2 linked regions of the Aminobacter aminovorans genome follow. The main gene of each other region encodes a partner of the protein of the gene in region 2 in a complex. Links are inferred from orthologs where the notes say so. Each region holds a gene or a part of one and is shown on either strand. Other genes may lie near its edges.

What was found.
Region 1: the proteins of pnp (region 2) and DY201_RS16580 are in contact, whole or in part, in a cryo-EM structure (PDB 9QH0), measured with the Escherichia coli proteins. The link is inferred for Aminobacter aminovorans from one-to-one orthologs.

Annotation. Positions count from the first base shown.
Region 1 is NZ_UFSM01000001.1:3,360,058-3,371,997, reverse strand. What follows is about bases 4,739-8,138. They hold DY201_RS16580 (Rne/Rng family ribonuclease), read right to left. Parts: upstream 7,789-8,138; coding sequence 4,939-7,788; downstream 4,739-4,938. Other genes in these bases: DY201_RS16585 (Ros/MucR family transcriptional regulator), read right to left, coding at 4,739-4,773. Outside these bases: DY201_RS16605 (bifunctional 2',3'-cyclic-nucleotide 2'-phosphodiesterase/3'-nucleotidase), read left to right, coding at 1-928; DY201_RS16600 (glycerophosphodiester phosphodiesterase family protein), read right to left, coding at 993-1,973; DY201_RS16595 (SAM-dependent methyltransferase), read right to left, coding at 2,115-3,371; DY201_RS16590 (Dabb family protein), read left to right, coding at 3,973-4,260; more of DY201_RS16585, read right to left, coding at 4,312-4,738; DY201_RS16575 (N-acetylmuramoyl-L-alanine amidase), read left to right, coding at 8,441-9,706; DY201_RS16570 (penicillin-binding protein 1A), read left to right, coding at 9,925-11,940. UniProt on the Escherichia coli protein: Endoribonuclease that plays a central role in RNA processing and decay. Required for the maturation of 5S and 16S rRNAs and the majority of tRNAs. Also involved in the degradation of most mRNAs.
Region 2 is NZ_UFSM01000001.1:7,864-19,359, reverse strand. Bases 1,234-4,189 are described here. They hold pnp (polyribonucleotide nucleotidyltransferase), read left to right. Parts: upstream 1,234-1,618; coding sequence 1,619-3,760; downstream 3,761-4,189. Other genes in these bases: DY201_RS00080 (hypothetical protein), read left to right, coding at 3,888-4,189; rpsO (30S ribosomal protein S15), read left to right, coding at 1,234-1,253. In the rest of the region: magnesium/cobalt transporter CorA, read left to right, coding at 1-820; more of rpsO, read left to right, coding at 984-1,233; more of DY201_RS00080, read left to right, coding at 4,190-4,304; DY201_RS00075 (class I SAM-dependent methyltransferase), read left to right, coding at 4,369-5,385; DY201_RS00070 (putative bifunctional diguanylate cyclase/phosphodiesterase), read right to left, coding at 5,421-6,959; enoyl-ACP reductase FabI, read right to left, coding at 7,151-7,963; fabB (beta-ketoacyl-ACP synthase I), read right to left, coding at 7,974-9,197; 3-hydroxyacyl-[acyl-carrier-protein] dehydratase FabA, read right to left, coding at 9,228-9,749; iron response transcriptional regulator IrrA, read left to right, coding at 9,995-10,420; DY201_RS00045 (SH3 domain-containing protein), read right to left, coding at 10,494-11,051; DY201_RS00040 (2-hydroxyacid dehydrogenase), read left to right, coding at 11,210-11,496. UniProt on the Escherichia coli protein: Involved in mRNA degradation. Catalyzes the phosphorolysis of single-stranded polyribonucleotides processively in the 3'- to 5'-direction. Also involved, along with RNase II, in tRNA processing.

The sequences.
Region 1 (11,940 bases), 3.3 Mb from region 2 along the record:
GAAGGTGGTGCCGACGGTGGAGAGCAAGCCCGCGGTCGAGGCAGCCGCGAAGGAGGAGCATGAAGCGACGCTCGCCTATGTGCGCACGCCCGTCGGCAAGACGTCGGCGCCGCTCTATTCCTATTTCGCGCTGGTTGCCGACGACCCCTCGGTCCAGATCGTGAGCCAGGCACAGATCTGGTACATCAAGGACATGCTCAAGGACACCGAGCATAAGGAGCTGCCGGTTCTCTCGGCCGCGGCTCCTTTCAAGTCGGGCGGGCGTGGCGGGCCGGACTACTACACCGACGTTCCGGCCGGCGCCGTCGCGATCAAGAACGTCGCCGACCTCTATCTTTACCCCAATACGGTGCAGGCGGTGGCGGTGACCGGCGCCCAGGTCAAGGAATGGCTGGAGATGTCGGCCGGCATCTTCAACAAGATTGAACCAGGCAAGGCCGACCAGGTGCTGATCAATCCCGACTTCCCGTCCTACAATTTCGACGTCATTGACGGCGTGACCTACAAGATCGATCTGGCGCAGCCGCCAAAATACGATCCGAAGGGTGCGGTACTGGAAGCGAGCTCCAATCGCATCGTCGATCTGATGTTCGAGGGCAAGCCTATCGATCCCGCAGCGAAATTCGTTGTTGCGTCGAACAACTACCGCGCTGGCGGCGGGGGCAACTTCCCCGAGATCAATGCGTCGAAGCTTGTCTTCGAGGCGCCCGACACCAACCGCGACGTGATCGTGCGCTACATCGTCGACCAGGGCACGATCAATCCGTCGGCCGATTCCAACTGGTCGTTTGCCCCGGTGGCGGGGGCCTCTGTGATTTTCGAAACCGGGCCCAAGGCCAAGGACCACATATCAGAGGTCAAGGCGGTCAAGATCGAGCCGGCGGGCGACGGTGCTGAGGGTTTCGCGAAGTATCGCATCACGCTTTGAGATTTGGCGGATCGGGAAGGCGGCCGGAGGGATCCGGCCGCCCTTTCGTTTGCACAAGGGCCGGTCAGTTGGCCCGGCGTTCGATCGCCGGCATGACCAGATCCAGTGCATCGGTGGAAATGCCGCCCGAATAGCCAGCCGGCAGCGTCTCGATCATGGCGGGATCATCGATGCCGTCAGAAAATCCGCCGCCGTCATAGGGCCCGAACAAGTAGACATTGGTGCCGGCGTTTTCCATCCGGTCGAGCAAACGATTCGGCCAACCCCATAGCCAGGGGGCAATGTTGATTGGAATGCCCAGTGTCGTGCCCCTGCAGTCCTCCGGCACGTAGCCGCTCCAGCCTAGTCCTGCGTAGCGCAGCAAGCAGCGCGTCAGCGATTTCTTGCTGAGCGTACGCATGCCGGGCAGGGTGGCCTTGATTGCCTGCAACGGCCTGTCGCCGCCAACTACGGTCAAAGCTGCCTGGCGTTCCGGGGGCAAGGCCGAAAGAAAGGTCGCCATTGCCTCGCCGTCCTTGGCGTCGTTACTTTTGACGTTGATGTGGAAGCGCCGATCAGGGAATTGCTCCATCACCTCGTCGAGCGAGGGCATCAGGCCGACGCCTTGGCCGCGAAAGGGATAGGTCTTGCCGCCGTCGGCGGTGTAGCCGTAGCCGACGTCAAGCTTCTTGAGGTCTGACATCGAATGGCTGCGCGTCTCGCCGCTGCCTTCGGTACGGCAGTCCACCGTCCAGTCGTGGAATACCGCGAACTTGCCGTCGGTGGTGGCATGCACATCGAGTTCCAGCACGTCGGCGCCGCGCGCGAAGGCGGCGTCCATCGAGCGTATCGTGTTTTCGAGATAATCGTGCCGTGCTGGAAGCATGCGCCCGGCGGTGCAGGTCTCACCGGTCAGCCCGGTGCGGTCGTATTCCTGCGCCAGCCCGCGATGGGCAAGGACGACCGGCTTGCCGCCAGGACGGTTGGAAAGCAACGACGCGTTGTTGATGTAGACTGCTCCGGCAAGGGCGAGCGTTGAAAGAAGAAAAAGGCTGCGTTTGCGCATGACTTGATTCGCTCCGACGCTGTGTGCGGAGCCAGATTCAGCAACGGTTCGGCTTTTTAGCGGCACAAAACAAGCAACAATAAGTTATGGTCCGCCGACCTCCAGTGTCCGGCAGGTCTGCATCATTGTGAATCGAGATTATCAGGCCTTATATACAACCTGCCTGACGTCGATATATTCGGCGCGGAAGCCGGCTTCGCAATAATGGAGATAGAACTCCCAGAGCTTTTTGAAGCGGTCGTCGAAGCCGAGCGGCACGATACGCTCCCAGGACGACCAGAAACGCGTTCGCCACTCGGCCAGCGTCCGGGCGTAGTCCTGCGGAAAGACTCGCTCGCGCAGATAGTCCAGGCCATGGTCTGCGCCGAGTGACTTGAGCAGCGTCGGCGTCGGCAACATGCCGCCGGGAAAGACGTAGCGTTGGATGAAGTCGGGCCGCTTGCGGTAGACGGGATAGGCCGCCTCGTTGATGGTGATGATCTGCAGGCCCGCAGTGCCGCCCGACGGCAGGCACTGCTTCATCTTGGCAAAGAACGCCGGCCAGTATTTTTCGCCCACAGCCTCGAACATCTCGATCGAGGCGATGCGATCGTAGCGGCCGGTCTCGTCGCGATAATCCTGCAACTTGAGCTCGACCTTGTCGGAAAGCCCGGCATTGTGGATGCGTTTCTGGGCGAAATCGAACTGCTCGCGGCTGATCGTCAGTCCGGTCACCTTGCAGCCGATCTCGCGCGCCGCAAACTCGGCAAAGCCGCCCCAGCCGCAGCCGATCTCCAGCACATGATCGTTCGGTCCGATGCCGGTGTCGCGTGCCAACGCCCGGTACTTTTCGGTCTGCGCGCCGGCGAGGTCGTTGGCGCCGGTTGCATAAAGCCCTGACGAGTAGGTCATGCTCGGATCGAGCCACTGGCTGTAGAAGGCATTGCCGAGGTCATAATGGGCGGAAATGTTGCGCTTGGAGCCGGTACGGGTATTGTCGTTGAGCCAGTGACGAATGCGCTGGATGGTGGAAAGCAGCCAGTTGGCACCCCCGGCAACACCTTCGCCGGCTTCGCTATTGACCACGAACAGTTCAAGGAAGCTGGTGACGTCAGGACTGTCCCAGTCGCCATCGATGTAGGATTCCGCGACGCCGATGGTTCCGCCGCTGAAAGCGCGCGAAGGCAGTTTCCAATTGTGAAGAACAATCTCTGCCTCTGGTCCCGGCGCCTTGCCGCCAACCAGGATGCTGCGTCCGTCCGGCATCTTCACCTTCAGCGAACCGCGAGGCAGGTGCAGCGCCGCCGACAGCGCCATGCGCACGCGTGCAGGCAAACCTCGGGCAATATCCGCGACGTTGCCTTCGTGAAGCTTCGTCACGCCGTGATTCGTGAAACCATCCGAGTTCCGCGGGGCCATCTCGACGTCCCAATTTTGCTGCCCGGTACGGCGTGTCGGGCCTGTTGCTCCAAGCTTGTGCACCGCTGCATTTGTCTGGTCGGATACGCGCCGCCGAACGCATCTCCGGTCAGTTCGCGATCGACTTGGCTCGGAGACGCCAAGCATTCCGCGCGCTGCGGTGAATCTGCCGTGATCTTCACCGTCAAAATCTCGAACTTCAAGTGACATCTGGCAAGCGCTGATATGCCAGACGTGGTCCTGAGAATTGGCCGAATGCAATCCGGTTGTCGCTTTGATTTTCTTTGTTATTAGATATTGCTAATGGTCTAGGGTGAAGCTGTGGCGCGCATCGTTTCCCGGATTTCAGCGCCACCCCGGGAGGGCATCAAATTCGCTACGTCATCGCGATAATGTGCGTCGCCTTGTTCCTCATCTGGGACATTCTGTACAACCACGGCGATGCCACTGCCAAAGCTGTACGCGAAGTGCATCGCATCGTCAGGATGGTCACGGACTGACGGATCTGCCGCGCCATCCGCGCTGCTGCGTTTTGCCCGATTGACGCCGGCCAAAAGCCGACCCAAAAGGCGCCAGCGAAGGCAGCAGAAGGAGTCGCGGCTTGATCCGGCACATCGTGTTTTTCAGTGCGCGGCAGAAACAGGACGTCGAGATGATCCGTGAGGAATTGTCGGCGCTTGGCAATATTCCGCACGCGACGGTCTTCGAAGTGACTGTCAACACCAAGGTCGACTGGTACTCCGACGAGATCGACATCGTCGTCTATGCCGAGTTCGCCGATCAGGCTGCGCTTGCCGCTTACAAGGCCCATCCGCTTTATGATCGGACGACGCAACGCGTGCGTCCGATGCGAGAACTGCGCTTCTCGGCGGATGTTGTCGCCGCGTAGCAAAAAACGCGCCCCGGGAGAGCCCGAAGCGCGTTCCTGAATTTCCAGAAATTATGCCTTCTTGGCGCGGCCGCGTGTCTTGGCCGGTGCAGCCACTGTCTTCGACGACGCAGCACCAGCCTTGCGGCCGAGGCCGAGCGACTTGGCCAGTTGCGAGCGCGCCGCGGCATAGTTCGGCGCAACCATCGGATAATCGGCCGGCAGGCCCCATTTGGCGCGGTATTCCTCAGGCGTCAGGCCGAAATGCACCGAGAGATGGCGCTTCAAAGACTTGAACTTCTTCCCGTCCTCCAGGCAGACGATGTAGTCAGGATGGACTGAGCGCTTCGGGTTCACCGCTGGCTGCTGGGCTTCGGCTGGCTCTTCGGCCGGCTGGTCGAGCGACAGGATCGACGCGTTGATGCTGGCGATCAACTCTGGCAGGCCAGTTGCAGGAACCTTGTTGTTCTCTACATAGGCGCTGACGATATGGGCAGTCAGTCCTAGGATGTCGATCTTGCTATCACTCGTCATCGGCCGTCTCTCCGGGCAGTATTAAAAGCAAACTATGAGTCTAACCATTTGCCGAGCCGTATATCGGTGCAAATGGGTTCGGACGGCAAGCAAAATAATCTCACAAATTGAAGACCCCGACCGGCGAATGCTGATCGGGGTCTTTTAGATCAGAGAAATGGAAGCTTAGAAAAAGCCCTTGCGCTGCCACCAACCGCCTTTTTTCGGCTTGGCATCGCCGGATGCAGCTTCTTCGGCCTCAACAACCGAAGTGACCACCGGTGTTTCAGGCGCGACCGGAGTTGCGGCCGGGGCTTCGGAAACGACGTCGTCCTCGGCCGGAGCGGCGGCGGCCTTGCGGCGTGGCGCACGCGGTTTTGCCGCCTTCTTGCCGGGCTTGGCTTCGGCTTCAGGTGCAGCGGCCTCGGCAACAACCTCGGCGGCGGGAGCCTCTGCAACTGCTTCAGCTTCGGCCTCTGCCTTCTTGGCCTTGGCCGAACGGCGCAGCGCCTTCTTCGGCTTGGCTTCGACGACAGCTTCCGGCTCGTCGGCGTCCACTTCGACCGTCACCACATCAGTGGTCACGACCTCGCTTGCAGCGGTCTCGGCGACGGCAGTGTCGTCGGCTGCGACCTGTTCGCTGCCTTCAGCCGACTGCTCTTCGTCTTCCTTGCGGTTGCGCTTGCCGCCCCGCTTGCCGCGACGCCGCTTCTTGGCTGCGGCATCTTCGGCCGCGGTCGCGTCGACGGCTGCGATTTCACCGGCTTCCTCGGAAACAACGGCTTCAGCGGCGACGTCCTCTTCGCCATCTTCGGCTTCGTTGGCCTCGCCGGCGACGACGGCACCTTCCTGCGGAGCGCCGTGCTCGCGGTCACGATCGCGGCCGCCACGGCGGCGCCGGCGCTTGCGGCGCTTGCGGTCATGCTGCTCACCGCCTTCGGCTGCAGCAGCCGGCTGTGGCGCACGCGCAGGCTGTGCCTCTACAACGACCGCCTCTTCTTCCTCTTCGACGATCTCGTCTTCGATTTCCTCAGGCTCTTCATAGGCCGGAGCCGCGACGGGCAGGGCGAAGTTCGCCGGCTTCTCGGCAATGGCGCCGCGGAAGATGGCATGGTTCTGCGAGCCGACGCTGTCGTCGGCCTCGAGCGTGATCGTCACCCCGAAGCGGTTTTCGAGATCGACCAGCGTTGAGCGCTTGTGGTTGAGCACGTAGAGCGCGGTCGCCACCGGCGTCTTGACGGTGATGTGGCTGCGCGAGTCCTTGAGCAGGAACTCTTCGATGGCGCGCACGACCTGGAGTGCCACCGAGGAGTCCGAACGGACATGGCCGGTGCCGCCGCAATGCGGGCAGGGCTTCATCGTCGATTCGAGCACGCTGGCGCGGATGCGCTGGCGCGACATCTCCATCAGGCCGAAATGCGAGATACGGCCGACCTGGATGCGGGCGCGGTCGTTCTTCAGGCAATCCTTGAGCTTCTTTTCGACCGCACGGTTGTTGCGGTTCTCCTCCATGTCGATGAAGTCGATGACGATCAGGCCGGCGAGGTCGCGTAGCCTGAGCTGGCGAGCGACTTCCTCGGCGGCTTCAAGGTTGGTGTGTAGTGCCGTCTCCTCGATCGAATGCTCCTTGGTGGAGCGCCCGGAGTTGACGTCGATGGCCACCAGCGCTTCGGTCTGGTTGATGATGATGTAACCGCCCGACTTCAGCGTCACCTGCGGCTGGACCATGCGCTCGAGCTGCGATTCGATGCCGCTGCGCACGAAAATTGGTGTGATGTCGCGGTAAGGCTGGACCACCTTGGCATGGCTGGGCATCAGCATGCGCATGAAGTCCTTGGCTTCGCGGTAGCCGTCTTCGCCAGCGACGAGAACCTCGTCGATGTCCTTGTTGTAGAGGTCGCGCACCGATCGCTTGATCAGGCTGCCTTCCTCATAGACCAAGGCTGGAGCCGTCGACTGCAGCGTCAGGCTGCGGACGTTCTCCCACAGGCGCATCAGATACTCGTAGTCGCGCTTGATCTCGGCCTTGGTACGGCTCTCACCTGCGGTGCGCAGGATGACGCCCATGCCCTTCGGCACTTCCAGATCGGCAACGACTTCCTTCAGGCGCTTGCGGTCCTGGGCATTGGTGATCTTGCGCGAAATGCCGCCGCCGCGCGCCGTATTGGGCATCAGCACCGAATAGCGGCCGGCGAGCGACAGATAGGTGGTAAGAGCAGCGCCCTTGTTGCCGCGCTCTTCCTTGACCACCTGGACCAGGAGAATCTGGCGGCGCTTGATGACTTCCTGGATCTTGTAGTGGCGGCGAACGGGCTTGCGGCGGTTGCGCACCTCTTCGAGCGCGTCTTCGGCGCCGACCGACTCGATCTCGTGGTCGTCGTGGTGGGTCGAATGCACTTCCTCGATCACGCCGCCGTTGTCGTTTTCGATGACCGTCGGCTTAGGTGCCCGTTCGGACACGACGTCGGCATCGACCGATGCGGCGATCGACGTCGGCTCGCGCTCGTCGGAACCACCATTGCCTTCATCGACAGCGGAAGCATCGGCATTGGCATCGGAAGCGTCGCTTGCGGCACTCGATTCGCCGTCATCCTCGGAGGACGCATTGTCGTCGTCGCTCGCACCCTCGGGCTTGTTCTCGTCGTTGCGGCCACGGTTCTTGCCGCCGCGCCGCCTGCGGCGGCCACGGTTGCGATCCTGGCTCTTGCTGTCGTCGCCGTCGTTGTCTTCGTCTTCTTCGTCCTCGGCTTCTTCCGCTTCGGCGCGCAGCAGCGCCTGCCGATCGGCGACCGGGATCTGGTAATAATCGGGATGGATTTCGCTGAAGGCGAGGAAGCCGTGACGGTTCCCGCCATACTCGACAAAGGCAGCCTGAAGAGACGGCTCAACCCGCGTTACGCGGGCGAGGTAGATGTTTCCTTTGAGCTGCTTCTTGTCCTGTGATTCGAAATCAAATTCTTCAATACGGTTACCGCGAACTACGACAACTCGTGTTTCCTCCGGGTGGGAGGCGTCTATCAGCATCTTGTTGGGCATTATTTGTCCTCCCGGCAGCCGTCAGCTGCGGCCTGCGGGAACTCGTCCGCCGCCGTGGGTTTGCTGATGAGTGGGTGCCGGATGATTTTGCGCCCGCCGGTCGCAGCCAAAACGCCATGGCGGTGCCGCCCGCTGCCGTGATGGCGCGGTTACCTGCGGACCTGTCCATGATTGCGTCTGTGGCCAATGCGTGACCTTGCGGAACCTTGTTTCAAATCTAAGCCCGGGAATCCGGACCAGTTACTTTGCTCTTACAGAGCCGGCGCGGAGATAGTGTCCGGCCGTTTTTCTCACGCAGTCGCTACCCCGCCACGGGCCGCGCCTGCGAATCTCGTCGCGATCACTGAAACTGTCTCTGTAGCGAGGCGGGCCATCGCTCGTCGCGTGGTTCCCTAGCGGAAGGCGCTGAGGGCGCGGGCCCTGGATTGCAGTGATCCAATGTCGCTTTTATGATTTGGCGAGGTTGAGCGCAACCCCGATTTCCGACGCCGGCAAAGGCGGGCGCGACAACGCTTTGGGGGAGTATTCCGACAAAGACTCGGTTAACCTTCTCTGGTTACCACTCGTTAATCGAGGGGGCCGCGTATTCGGCCTGCGATTGGTAGCGGCGTGCAATGACTGCACGCCTGCTTTTTGGAGCGGCAAGACTGAGATGTGGGCTGCGGTATTGACTGGCAAGAGCTTCCCGTTTGGGAGCATCCAGCCCGGCGGCGCGGTACGCCGTGCGGTGTTCGCGCTCTTGGCGTTCCTCACGGTCCTTGTCGGCATCGATTGCCAGCCGGTTCGCGCCGCCGAGACGATCAGGACGATCGACTACAAGATGGCAGGCGACGCGACTCATATGCGCATCGTCATGAATTTCGATCGCGAACCCGAGCCGAAGTGGTTCCTGCTGCGCAGCCCGCATCGTCTTGTCGTAGATCTGCCTGACGCCACCCTTGCGATCGACGCCAAGGACCTCAAGCCGCGCGGCCTGATCAAGAGCGTACGTTATGGCCCATCGGGCGAGGGGGCGTCGCGGCTGATCGTGACGTCGAAGGGGCCGTTCAACGTCGAGAAGGTCGATATCCTGAAAAATGAAGACGGGTCCGGTTATCGCCTTGTCGCCGACATTGCCGCTGCCTCCGAGCGTGAGTTCGATGCGGCGCTCGCCATTCAGGCAGAGACGACCGGCTCGACGACGCCCAAGACCGACAGGCTCGGCAAGATCGCACATCGCGGCGACCGCCCGTTCACGATCGTGCTCGATCCAGGTCATGGCGGCATCGACGGTGGCGCCGAAGGTCTGAACGGCACGGTCGAAAAGACCGTGACGCTGGCCTTCGCCAAGGAGTTGCAGGCAAAGCTTGCGTCCAACAACGCCTACAAGGTCGTCCTGACTCGCGAGGGCGATGAGTTTCTCCGCCTGGACGACCGTGTCCGCATCGCCCGCCAGCAGGAAGCCGACCTGTTCATTTCGATTCATGCCGATACGATCAGGCTCAAAGGTATCCGTGGTGCTACCGTCTACACCGTGTCGGACAAGGCTTCAGATGCCGATGCGCAGGCACTGGCCGATCGTGAAAATCTTTCCGATCAGCTGGCCGGTGTCGATGTCGCCGAAGAAGACCATGCGGTCTCTGACATTCTTGTCGATCTGATCCGGCGCGAGACGCACGGCTTTTCGACCCGTTTCGCGCGCTCGCTGGTCGGCGAGCTGTCGCCGACTGTCGGCATGATCAACAACCCGCATCGTTCGGCCGGCTTCCGGGTACTCAAGGCGCCTGATGTGCCGTCGGTCCTGGTCGAACTCGGCTATCTCTCCAATCCTCAGGACGAAGAGCAGCTTCGCAGTGCCGATTGGCGCGAGAAGGCGGCGGCGAGCATTTCCAAGGCCGTCGCAGCCTTTGTTGCCGAAAGGGGCGCTACCGGCGGCTGAGACGGGATTGCTCTGGCCTGCAGATGGCATTGCCGGCGGGTCACGGAACGGGCATTTGTGGTGTTTTAGGTCAGAATCTTTGGCGCTGGCGGGCTGTTGCCGTATTTTGTCCACAAGCGCGCGACATGGGTGGCCGATTGCGGACCGGGACAATACCTGCAGCTTGCGATGATGGCGGGTTGGTTTAGGGAATCCCCGGACGTTGTACTGGAGCGGGCATGATTCGTCTTATCGGCTATTTCTTCGGCATCGGCACGACGCTTGCGCTCGTTGTCGCGGCTGGCGTGGCGCTCTATCTCGGCCAGCTGACCAAGGAACTCCCCGACTACGAGGTGCTTGCCAAATACGAGCCGCCGGTGACGACGCGTGTCCACGCTTCCGACGGCGCGCTGATGGGCGAATTCGCACGCGAGCGCCGGCTCTATCTGCCGATCCAGGCCGTGCCCGATCGCGTCAAGGCAGCCTTTCTGTCGGCCGAAGATAAGAACTTCTACAATCACCCCGGCATCGACGTGACCGGCCTCGGCCGCGCCGTGCTGACCAACTTCCAGAATTTCGGTTCCGGCCGCCGGCAGGTCGGTGCGTCGACCATCACCCAGCAGGTCGCCAAGAACTTCCTTCTGAGCTCCGACCAGACCTATGAGCGCAAGATCAAGGAAATGGTTCTGGCCTTCCGCATCGAGCAGGCCTACTCGAAGGACCGCATCCTCGAACTCTACGTCAACGAGATCTTCTTCGGCCTCGGCGCCTATGGCATTGCCGGTGCCGCGCTGACCTATTTCGACAAATCGGTCAACGAACTGACCGTCGCTGAAGCTGCCTATCTCGCCGCGCTGCCGAAAGGCCCGTCGAACTATCACCCGTTCAAATATGCCGATCGTGCCATAGAGCGTCGCAACTGGGTGATCGACCAGATGGTCACCAATGGCTATGTGTCGCGCGATGAAGGCGACAAGGCCAAGGCCTCGCCGCTCGGCGTGACTCCGCGCCGCACCGGCACCTATGTGTTCGCGGGTGAGTACTTCACCGAAGAAGTGCGCCGCGAACTGATCGCACGCTATGGCCAGGACGCGCTTTACGAGGGCGGCCTGTCGGTCCGCACCACGCTCGACCCGAAGCTTCAGGCCATGGCGCGAAAGGCCATGCAGTCGGGCCTGGAGAAGTACGATCGCCTGCGCGGCTATCGCGGCCCGGTCAAGAACATCGACATCTCGGGCGACTGGGGCACGGCGCTCGGCGAGGTCAAGGCGCTGGACGACATTCCCGAATGGCGTCTCGCCGTCGTGCTCGACAGCTCCAAGACCGGCCTCGAGATCGGCCTTCAGCCTAAGCGCGAGATTTCCGGCGCGCTGTCCAAGGACCGCGAGACGAGCACAGTGTCGAAGGACGACATGAGCTTTGCCATGCGCTATGTCGCCGACGGCAAGCGCGTGAAGGCCAATTCTCCGTCCGAAGTGCTGAAATCCGGCGACGTGATCTATGTCGAGAAGAACGAAGGCGACAGCTATGCGCTGCGCCAGGTGCCTGAAGTGTCGGGCGGCCTCGTCGCCATGGATCCGCACACCGGCCGCGTGCTAGCCATGGTCGGCGGCTTCTCCTATTCGCAGTCCGAGTTCAACCGCGCGACCCAGGCGATGCGCCAGCCAGGTTCGGCCTTCAAGCCATTCGTTTATGCGGCAGCACTCGACAACGGCTACACGCCGGCCTCGGTGATCATGGACGGCCCGATCACCATTCAGTCGGGCAACACCACCTGGACGCCGAAGAACTATGACGGCAAGGCTGCCGGTCCCTCGACCCTGCGCGCCGGCATCGAGCGCTCGCGCAACCTGATGACTGTGCGCCTTGCCAACGACATGGGCATGAAGACGGTCGCCGAATATGCCGAGCGCTTCGGTGTCTACGACAAGCTGGCGCCTTATCTGCCGATGGCGCTGGGCGCGGGCGAGACCACCGTCATGCGTATGGTCTCGGCCTATGCCGTGATGGCCAATGGCGGCCGCCAGATCAAGCCGTCGCTGATCGACCGCATCCAGGATCGCTACGGCAAGACGGTATTCAAGCATGACGAACGTGGCTGCGAAGGCTGCGTCGCCACCGAATGGGCCAATCAGCCCGAGCCGGAGCTGGTCGACAATTCCGAGCAGGTGCTGGACCCGATGACCGCCTACCAGATTACCTCTATGCTGGAAGGCGTCGTGCTGCGCGGCACGGCGACCACGCTGCTGTCGCTC
Region 2 (11,496 bases):
CACACTGGCGCTCGAGGATGTGGTCAATACCGGCCAGCGCTCCAAGGCCGACTTCTTCGACGATCACGCCTTCTTCGTGCTCTCGATGATCGATGACGCCAAGACCAGCCGCTACGAGCAGATCTCGTTCTTTTTCGGCGACAAGTTCGTCGTCACCTTCCAGGAGCGCGAGGGCGACCCGTTCGAGCCGGTGCGCCAACGCATCCGCACCTCCAACCCCAGCCGCCTGCGCCACCGCAAAGCCGACTATCTCGCCTATGCATTGATCGACGCGGTGGTCGACAGCTACTTCCCGATCGTCGATGCGACAGGCGACAAGGTCGACGCCATCGAGGACGAACTGCTGGCCGCTCCCAGGAAGCAGCACATCAGCCAGCTGCACGGCCTGCGTCGGGCAACCAGCCTGCTCAAGCGTACCATCATGCCGTTGCGCGATGCGCTGACTACGCTGATCCGTTCCGACGCTGCCTTCATCTCGGCCGAGACGAAGGTCTATTTCAACGACACGCTCGACCATTCCATCCGCTTGGCCGAAACGGTCGAGTCACAGCGGGAAACGATGATCGGCCTGATCGAGATGCAGCTTTCGCTGTCGCAATCGCGCACCAACGAGATCATCGGCGTGCTGACGATCGTTTCGGCGATCTTCATTCCGCTGACGTTTCTTGCCGGCATCTGGGGCATGAATTTCGATCCCGCCAGCTCGCCCTGGAACATGCCCGAGCTGCTTTGGCCTTACGGCTATCCGGCGGCCCTTGGCTTCATGGCCCTGGTCGCGATCTCGCTGGTACTGTTTTTCCGCTGGCGCAAATGGCTCTGAAGGGCGGCCCGGAGCCGGCTTGCGAATGGGACTGGCTTTTGTTGCCAAATTCCACTATATGCGCCGCAACATCGCGCTTTTAAGCGCCTTGTTCCATTGGCCCCAGCTGGACGACATCCCGGCCGAGGGCGTCCCGTTTCCTCCAGATTGAAAGGAAAACACGATGTCGATTACTGCCGAGCGCAAGTCGGAATTGATGGCTGAATTTGCAACCGCCAAGGGCGACACCGGTTCGCCGGAAGTTCAGGTTGCGATCCTTTCCGAGCGCATCAAGAACCTGACCGAGCACTTCAAGGACCACAAGAAGGACAACCACTCCCGTCGTGGTCTTCTGGCGCTCGTCTCCCTGCGTCGCTCACTGCTTGACTACCTCAAGCGCAAGGACGACGCACGCTATCAGACGCTGATCGAGAAGCTCGGTCTGCGCCGCTGATGAATTGATCGGCGGGTTCTCCCAGCGAGAGCCCGCCGTTCGCGCATTCGGGCTATCCTTTTTGATGGTCCATTAGTCCGATCTCGCCACAGGGGCGGGGCCGCGCTGAAAAAGGTTCCGGAGCGCCGCAGCAACGCGCCCGAACCGCCCATGGACGGTCATGGGGCAGGATTGCAGGACGTTCGGTCGGCCGCGTTGCGGCTCACATTTCCACCGAGCTTCTTGTTGTCTTGCCCGTGGCTGGCCAAATCGAAGCCAAGGCGTGTGCGGAAGACCAAGCGGTTTTCCCTATGGCGCGCCGAACAAGCCAGGGAATTGGCGCGCCGGAATGCGGCGTGGGCCGTTCCCGCCACGAAGGACAGAATATGTTCAATCACCACAAAGTTGAAATCGAATGGGGCGGCCGTCCGCTCATCCTCGAGACCGGCAAGATCGCGCGTCAGGCCGATGCCGCCGTGCTCGCCACCTACGGCGAAACCGTCGTGCTCGCCACCGTTGTTTCGGCCAAGGAGCCGAAGCCGGGCTTCGACTTCTTCCCGCTGACCGTCAACTACCAGGAAAAGACCTACGCAGCCGGCAAGATCCCCGGCGGCTACTTCAAGCGTGAAGGCCGTCCGAGCGAGAAGGAGACGCTGGTCTCCCGTCTGATCGACCGCCCGATCCGCCCGCTCTTCGCAGCCGGCTACAAGAACGACACCCAGGTCGTCATCACCGTCGTCCAGCACGACCTCGAAAACGATCCGGACATCCTGTCGATCGTTGCCACCTCGGCTGCCCTGACGCTCTCGGGTGTGCCTTTCATGGGCCCGATCGGCGGCGCCCGCGTCGGCTACATCAACGGCGAATACGTGCTCAACCCGCACATCGACGAGATGCAGGAATCCAAGCTCGACCTCGTCGTCGCCGGCACCGATGCCGCCGTGCTGATGGTCGAGTCGGAAGCCAAGGAACTGGCCGAAGACATCATGCTCGGCGCCGTCATGTTCGGTCACCGAGGCTTCCAGCCGGTCATCGACGCCATCATCAAGCTGGCCGAAGTTGCTGCCAAGGATCCGCGCGACTTCACCGCGCCGGATTATTCCGAGCTTGAAGCAGAGATGCTGAAGATCGTCGAAGGCGAGCTGCGCGACGCTTACAAGAACATCGACAAGCAGGCTCGTTATGCCGCTGTCGACGCGGTCAAGGCCAAGGTCAAGGCAGCGTTTGCCGCTGAAGGCGACGAAGCTCCGAAGTGGTCGGCCGACAAGGTCGCCACCGTGTTCAAGGAACTCCAGGCCAAGATCGTGCGCTGGAACATCCTCGACACCGGTTCGCGCATCGACGGCCGCGATCTCTCGACCGTTCGCCAGATCGTCTCCGAAGTCGGCGTCCTGCCGCGCACCCATGGTTCGTCGCTGTTCACCCGCGGCGAGACCCAGGCGCTGGTCGTTGCCACGCTGGGCACCGGCGAAGACGAGCAGTATGTCGACTCGCTGACCGGCATGTACAAGGAGAAGTTCCTCCTTCACTACAACTTCCCGCCCTACTCGGTTGGTGAAACCGGCCGCATGGGTTCGCCCGGCCGCCGCGAAATCGGCCACGGCAAGCTCGCCTGGCGCGCAGTGCGCCCGATGCTGCCGGCTGCCGACCAGTTCCCCTACACGCTGCGCGTCGTCTCCGAGATCACCGAGTCGAACGGCTCGTCCTCGATGGCTACCGTTTGCGGCACTTCGCTTGCTCTGATGGACGCCGGCGTTCCGCTGCAGAAGCCGGTTGCCGGCATCGCTATGGGTCTGATCAAGGAAGGCGAGCGTTTTGCAGTCCTGTCGGACATCCTCGGCGATGAAGATCACCTCGGCGACATGGACTTCAAGGTTGCCGGCACGACCAACGGCATCACCGCGCTGCAGATGGACATCAAGATCGACGGCATCACCGAAGAGATCATGAACATTGCGCTCGGCCAGGCCAAGGACGGCCGTCTGCACATCCTCGGCGAAATGTCGAAGGCTCTGTCGGAAGGCCGCTCGGAGCTGGGCGAATTCGCTCCGCGCATCGAGGTCATGCACATCCCGACCGACAAGATCCGTGAAGTCATCGGTTCGGGCGGCAAGGTCATCCGCGAGATCGTCGAAAAGACCGGCGCCAAGATCAACATCGAGGACGACGGCACGGTCAAGATCGCTTCGTCGAACGCCAAGGAAATCGAGGCGGCCAAGAAGTGGATCCACACCATCGTGGCTGAGCCGGAAGTCGGCGAGATCTACGAAGGCACGGTCGTCAAGACCGCTGACTTCGGTGCCTTCGTCAACTTCTTCGGCCCGCGCGACGGCCTCGTCCACATCTCGCAGCTTGCCAACGACCGCGTTGCCAAGACCTCGGATGTAGTCAAGGAAGGCGACAAGGTCTGGGTCAAGCTGATGGGCTTTGACGAGCGCGGCAAGGTCCGCCTTTCGATGAAGGTCGTCGACCAGGCCACCGGCAAGGAAATCGCCAAGAAGGCCGAAGGCGAAGAAACCGCCGCTTGAGCTTCTGCTTGATGTAATCATGAAAAGGGCGCAGCCGCATGGCTGCGCCCTTTTTGTTTGGGGAAGGGGCGACCGAATGACAAGCTTGAGACGGATCGATGTTCCGGCATGCGACGCTGGAGCGCCCATGCCGATGGTAGTCGCCGATGAAGAAGGTCTGCTCTTCGGTTACTACCTGCAGGCTTCCGGACGCGTGCCGTTCGAGACATGCGCGATTGTCAGCGCCGGTCCGTATCTTGCCCTCAAATTCGGCTATCCCAACGACGAGGTGCTGGGCGGGCATCGTTATGCGCCCTTGGGGCTTGCGGCTTACGAAGCCTATGAGGTGCTGGACTCGGAGTGGATCGACGAAATGAGGACGGCCAATCGCGTACATCGACAGCATTCGGACGCGCTGTTTGCACGCTATCGCCATTTTGTCTTCGCATTCCACGACTCCGTCCTGGAGTTCGTGGCCTCACGCGCGCCGGAGGTGAAGTGCCTGCGCGGAGAGTTGCGTGGCTTGCTTTTTGCCGAGGTTGGCGGTCAGACAAAGAACGGCTAAGCGATAGCCTGGTGGCGGTCCCGGACTGGCCGCCGATCGAACTCCCAGACACCTGGAAAACGCCATGCCACGCGACGCACTGAAAACCCTGTTCTATCCCTTCGAGGCCGAGCTGTTGGCGATGCCGGGGCAGGGCTTGCGTGCCCTGTTCATTGGCGCTGAGCCGGGCTTCAGGAAGCCGCAGGGCTTCGACGCCAGGCTTTCCCTTGTCCAGGGCTTCCGCCCGTATGTGCTGGCCCTGGCGGCGGCCGGACACGATGTTGCGGCGCGCGCCGAGGACGACGGTTTCGACATTATCCTGGTATTGGCCGGGCGTCATCGCGGGCTCAACGAGCTGCGTGTCGCCGAGGCGATCGAACGCGTTGCGCCGGGCGGGCTGATCGTCGTTGCCGGCGGCAAGGAGGACGGCATCGCAAGCCTGCGCAAGCGCTTGGCCGGTCTGCTCGAGATAGAGGACCACCTGCCCAAATATCACGGCACGGCACTCTGGTTCCGCCGCACCGCTCAGGCAGACGCCGCAGCCGCGACCTTGCGCGCCGACAATCCGGAAATGCTGGTCGAGGACCGCTTCCGCACCGCGCCCGGCATGTTCTCTTTCGAGCGCATCGACGTCGGCTCGCGCCTTCTGGTCGACAACTTGCCCTCCGACATAAAGGGCAAGGTCGCCGATTTCTGCGCCGGCTGGGGTTATGTTGCAGCCGAGGTGGTGACGCGTGCGAAAGAGCTCAAGGCGCTCGACCTGTTCGAGGCCGATTTCGAGGCACTGGAGGCCGCCAAAGCCAACGTGCCAGCCACATCAGTCCAGCCTGGGTTCCATTGGCAGGACCTCGCCAAGGAGCCGGTTGAGCGGCGCTACGACGTGGTGGTGATGAACCCGCCCTTCCACCAGGATCGCGACGCGGATCCCGAGATCGGTCATCGCATGATCAAGGCGGCGGCTGCGGCCCTCAAGCCGGGCGGACGCCTGTTCATGGTGGCCAACCGCCATCTGCCTTATCCGCCTGTATTGGCGCAGGCTTTCTCGTCGGTCGAAGAGATCGCCGTCGACAACGCCTTCAGGGTCTATTCCGCCAAGCGCTGACGTTGGGCATCGGCCAGGGGCGCTGATCAAGGGCGTCAGTGGACGCTGGCGATGCCTTCGGTGCCCTGGGTCAAAGCCGGGTCGCCGAGGCTGAGCGGCGCCGGGCGGCCGTAGAAATAGCCCTGAACCTCCTGGCAGCCGGCGGCCCTGAGCAGGCTCGCCTGGTTCTCGGTCTCCACGCCTTCGGCAATGGTGCGCACGCCGAGTGCCCTGGACAGGCCGACGATCGTCGATACGACGGCACCCGAATTGCTGTCGGTTTCCATGCGGCTGACGAAGGAGCGGTCGATCTTGAGCTTGTGGAACGAGAAGTCGATCAGATAAGCGAGGTTCGAGTAGCCGGTGCCGAAGTCGTCGACGGCCACGGAAATACCCATCTCCGTCAGCTGCTTCAGGATGAAGGCCGCACGCTCGCGGTCCTGCATCATCGCCGATTCGGTCAGCTCGAGTTCCAGGCGCTTGGGTTCGATGCCGGTGTCCTTGATGATCCGCTCGACGATGCCGACGAAATCGCGGGTCATGAACTGCACCGGCGAAATGTTGACGGCAACGAAGCAGTCTTCCGGCAGCAGGCGGGCATCGGTGCAGGCCTTGCGCAGCACCCATTCGCCGATCGGCGCGATCATGCCTGTCTCTTCGGCGACCGAGATGAACTCGATCGGCGGGATCATGCCGCGCTCCGGGTGGCGCCAGCGTATCAGCGCCTCGTAGCCGACGACGCGGCCCGAGGTCAGGTCAAGCTGCGGCTGGTAGTGCAGATCGAAGTCACCGCGTTCGAAGGCAATGTGCAGTTCCGATTCCACCCACTGGCGGTGGTCGGCAACTCGACCCATTTCAGGCTGGAAGACGGCCCAGTCGCCGATGCCGCTGGCGCGCGCATTCTGCAGCGCAAGGTTCGAGCGGCGCAGCAGCACAACGGGGTCGTAGCCGTCCTTCGGCATGGCAACGACGCCAACGGAGACGTTGACCGACTGCTGGTGCGAGGGCAGCTGATACGGACGCATCAGGTCGTGGATGAGGCGTTCGATGAGGGTGTCGAGTGAGCAGCGCAGCATCTGGTCGGGGTAGAGGACGGCGAATTCGCCAGCGCCGATGCGGCCGATGACCATGTCGCGCGGCAGGGCCGCCTTGAGTCGCGCGGTGAAGGCGCGGATCAGGGCGTCGCCATTGCTGTAGCCGATGGCATCGTTGATCTGCTTGAAGCGGTCGATGTCGATGTCGATGAGAAACATCGGCTTGCCGGTGCGAGCCGTGGCCGACGCTGCCTCGGCAATCTTGCCGACCATCGCTGGCCGCGCCAGAAGCCCGGTCAGCTTGTCGTAATGCGTTTCGTTGAAGACGAAATCAGCCGATTCGTCGACGCCGGCGAAGAACGACATCGCAGCGATCGATGCGGCGAGTGCACAAAGTCCTGCGATGACCGCGCTGACCGCTTCGCCCGACATGCCGCCAATATTGTCGCCAAGAGCAAACCTCAGCCACCACAGGCCCAGCACGAAACTGCCCATGCCGGAAGCGGCGATGGTGATAAGTCGAAACGTGCGGCTTCGACGGGGGTTCCTGGCGGCAGACATGCTGATTTTCCTAACTTGCGTGGCATTTCTACCGATTCGCTCGTTAAGATCGATTTTGACGATTGTCTACAATTTTACCAGCAGGCGTTTTTGTTGCGGCGCTGCATGGTCTCCTGGACGCGCGAAAAGGCGCACCAATATCCCGCTTCGTGCGGGCTCATTCCCGATAGTCGACGTTTTCGGGGCGGGCGCTATTCGCGCCCACCGTCCATCTGCTTGAGCTCGTCCAGCGTCGGCATCGAGACGATATGATAGCCCGAATCGACGTAGTGGATCTCGCCTGTCACGCCCGATGACAGGTCGGACAAAAGATACAGCGCCGAGCCGCCGACCTCGTCGAGGGTCACCGTGCGGCGCAGCGGCGAGTTGCGTTGCTGGTAGGTGAACATGTGGCGCGCATCGGCAATGCCGGCGCCTGCAAGCGTCCGCACCGGCCCGGCCGAGATGCCGTTGATTCGGATGCCGCGCGGGCCATAGTCGTTGGCAAGGTAACGCACGCTGGCCTCGAGGCCTGCCTTGGCGACGCCCATGACGTTGTAGTTGGGCATGACGCGGACAGAGCCGGCATAGGTCAGCGTGATCATCGAGCCGCCATCATTCATCAGCGCCGCCGCGTGCTTGGCGACTTCGGTGAAGGAGAAGCACGAGATCACCATTGTGCGTACGAAGTTCTCGCGCGTGGTGTCGGCATACAGGCCCTTGAGCTCGTTCTTGTCGGAGAAGCCGATGGCATGCACCAGGAAGTCGATGCCGCCCCATTTCTCCTTCAGCGTCTCGAAGGTCTGGGCAACCGACGCGCTGTCCTCGACATCGCATGGCACCAGGATCGAGGCGCCGACCTTTTCGGCCAGCGGCTTGACGCGGCGACCGAAAGCCTCGCCCTGATAGGTGAAGGCGAGTTCGGCACCATGCTCGGCAAGCTTCTGCGCAATGCCCCAGGCAATCGAGTGGTCGTTCGCGACGCCCATGATGAGCCCGCGCTTGCCCTTCATCAATCCGTCCATGTCGGGGTCCCTATGCCGAGAGGCGCTGGAAAACGAGCGTGGCGTTGGTACCGCCAAAGCCGAAGGAATTGGACAACACGGTGTCGATCTTGGCGTTGTCGATGCGCTTGCGCACGATCGGCATGCCTTCGAATTCCGGATCCAGCTCTTCGATATGCGCGCTCTCGCCGATGAAGCCGCCCTGCATCATCAGGATCGAGTAGATTGATTCCTGAACGCCCGCTGCACCCAGCGAATGGCCGGTCAGCGACTTGGTCGAGGTGATGTTCGGCAGGTTGCCGGCGAACACTTCGCGGATCGCGCCCATTTCCTTGGAATCACCCACCGGCGTCGAGGTGCCGTGGGTGTTGATGTAGTCGACCGGGCCCTTCACCGTCGACAGCGCCTGGCGCATGCAGCGCATCGCGCCTTCCCCGGACGGGGCGACCATGTCGTAGCCGTCGGAGGTGGCACCGTAACCGACCAGTTCGCAATAGATCTTGGCGCCGCGCGCCTTGGCATGTTCGAGCTCTTCCAGCACCAGCACGCCAGCACCACCGGCGATGACGAAGCCGTCGCGGTTGAGGTCATAGGCACGCGAGGCAACCGAGGCGCGGTCGTTGTACTTGGACGACATGGCACCCATGGCGTCGAACAAGTTCGACATGGTCCAGTCGAGGTCTTCGTGGCCGCCGGCGAACATGATGTCCTGCTTGCCCCACTGGATCATCTCCGCCGCATTGCCGATGCAGTGTGCCGAGGTCGAGCATGCCGACGAGATCGAGTAGTTGACGCCGTGGATTTTGAACCAGGTAGCGAGGGTCGCCGAGGCGGTCGACGACATTGCCTTCGGCACGGCGAACGGTCCGATGCGCTTGGGCGAATTGTTCTTCAGCGTGATCTCGGACGCTTCGACGATCGTGCGGGTCGACGGACCGCCGGAGCCCATGATGATGCCGGTACGCTCGTTGCCCGACACGTCGCTTTCTTCGAGGCCGCTGTCGGCGATTGCCTGCTTCATCGCGACGTGGTTCCACATGCCGCCCTGCGACAGGAAACGGGCGGCGCGGCGGTCGACGAGCTCTGTGGTGTCGAGGTTGGGCGAGCCCCAGACCTGGCACTTGAAGCCGTGTTCGGCGAAGGACTCGGAGAAGCTGATGCCGGACCGGGCGTCACGCAGCGAAGCTTGAACCTCGTCGGCGTTGTTGCCGATGGACGATACGATGCCAAGGCCAGTTACGACGACACGTCTCATGAAAATCTCCGGTCCAGTGTAAGGGGCCGATCAGACGGCCGCGGCTTCCTGCTTCGAGAGCCCGACCTTGAGGTCGGTGGCCTTGTATATGGTCTCGCCGTCGGCTTTCAACCAGCCGTCGGCGATGCCCAGTACCAGGCGGCCGCGCATCACGCGCTTGAAGTCGATGCCGTATTCGACCTTCTTGACCGAAGGCGTGACCATGCCCTTGAACTTCACTTCCCCGGTGGACAGCGCCATGCCCTTGCCCTGCTCGCCGAGCCAGCCGAGGTAGAAACCGGTCAGCTGCCACATGGCATCGAGGCCGAGGCAGCCCGGCATGATCGGGTTGCCGATGAAGTGGCAAGGGAAGAACCACAGGTCAGGCTTGATGTCGAACTCGGCGCGGGCAAAGCCCTTGTCGAATTCGCCACCGGTCTCGCTGATTTCGGTGATGCGATCGAACATCAGCATCGGCGGGGCGGGCAGTTGGGCGTTGCCGTCTCCGAACAGCTCGCCGCGCGCACATGCCAGCAATTCCTCGTAGCCGTAGCTGGATTTCTGTTCGGCCATGAACACCTTCCCGTCAATGTTTCGGGCGGTGCCACGCCCTTCTTGTGTGCTCTCACTAGCACAGACTGTCTGCTGCCGGAAACCGGCGTTTGCGATTAACGCGCCCGTCCGCCTGGGTCAATGCGCGCTATTGATCGCATTTGAGCTACAGAATATATGTCAACCATAGCTTGCCGGCTGCCGATCCGATTTTGGCGCGCTTGCAGGCTCCAAAGGGGCGAAGGCAAACTTCGACGAGGCGACGAGTGGATTCCCACAAGGCAAGCATTGCTGTGGAAATGCGTGTCCGCGATGCGGGGCTCAGGCCCACGCGTCAGCGTATCGCTTTGGCTGAGCTGCTGTTCGCCAAGGGCGACCGGCACCTTTCGGCCGAGGAACTGCACGAGGAAGCCTTGTCGGCCGGTGTGCCGGTTTCGCTGGCCACCGTCTACAATGCGCTGCACCAGTTCACGGAATCAGGCTTGCTGCGCATCCTGGCGGTCGAGGGCTCGAAAACCTATTTCGACACCAACACCTCCGACCATCACCACTTCTTCATCGAAGGCGAGAACCGGGTGTTCGACATCGAATCCGGCCCGGTCACGGTCACCAACCTGCCGGAACCCCCTGAAGGCATGGAAATCGCCAATGTCGATATCGTGGTTCGGCTGAGGCCCAAGCGCCCGGCATAACCGGGAGCCTCGTTCCGCTGTTTTTGATTTGCCGCGTTCGCGGCGTGTCCAGCAGACACGCTAGCGCCGGCGATCAGTTCTCGATGCTTTCGCCGGGGTATGCGCCCCAGACCTGCGATTGGCTGAGCCAGCCGCTGGTGCCGGCAAAACTCATCTCGCACCAGTTGCCATTGCACTGCTTGATCGAACCGACGACGCCGGGATCGATGATGGCAACCGTACGTGCGCCCTGTTCGGGCTTGGCCAGCAGGTTGAGCTGCGCCGGCTTGCCGCGCTGCCATGGCGCCGTCATCGCGGTGCGGTGACCCGACAGCAGCGACTGGTTGATCCAGCCCTCGGCGCCTTCGGAATCGCGCACCCGGCGCCAGTTGTCATATTCCTGGATGATCTCCATCGGCAGGCCGGGCTTCATATAGAGCCAGTCGACCGGATAGTTGACGCCGGGGCCGATGCGCGAATTGACCTTGCCCGACTTGAGGCTGACGAATCGCGGCAGCGGCAGGCCGCTCGGGCCGATCGTCCCGTTCTGGGCGGCGGTGGCGGGCCCGACGAAACCGGCATCGGGCAAAACGAAAGCAAGGCCGATCAGGGCTGCGCTGACGGCCAGACGGAGCGACGCGAAACCAGACACTTCCGTAACCTCTGTTTGAACTTGGCGCCCTTTTGGCGGACACCCTTTTTCTTTGTCTTCGGCGGCACTGCTTGTTACACAGATTACCGTTCATGGATCGGATTGCAGTTTCGCCGGTCTTGGTTAAAGAGGTCTCAACGATCTTCGTCGAGGATAGAATGGCCGGTCGAAAAAAGCCTCTCGTCGTCATTACGCGCAAGCTGCCCGACCAGGTCGAGACGCGGATGCGCGAACTCTTCGACGCGCGGCTGAATGTCGACGATCGGCCGATGAGCCAGCCGGAGCTCGTGGCGGCGGTCAAGGAAGCCGACGTGCTGGTACCGACGGTGACCGACACCATCGACGCTGCTCTGATCGAGCAGGCCGGCCCCAACCTCAAGCTGATCGCCAATTTCGGCAACGGCGTCGACAAGATCGACGTCACCGCGGCCGCCAAGCGTGGCAT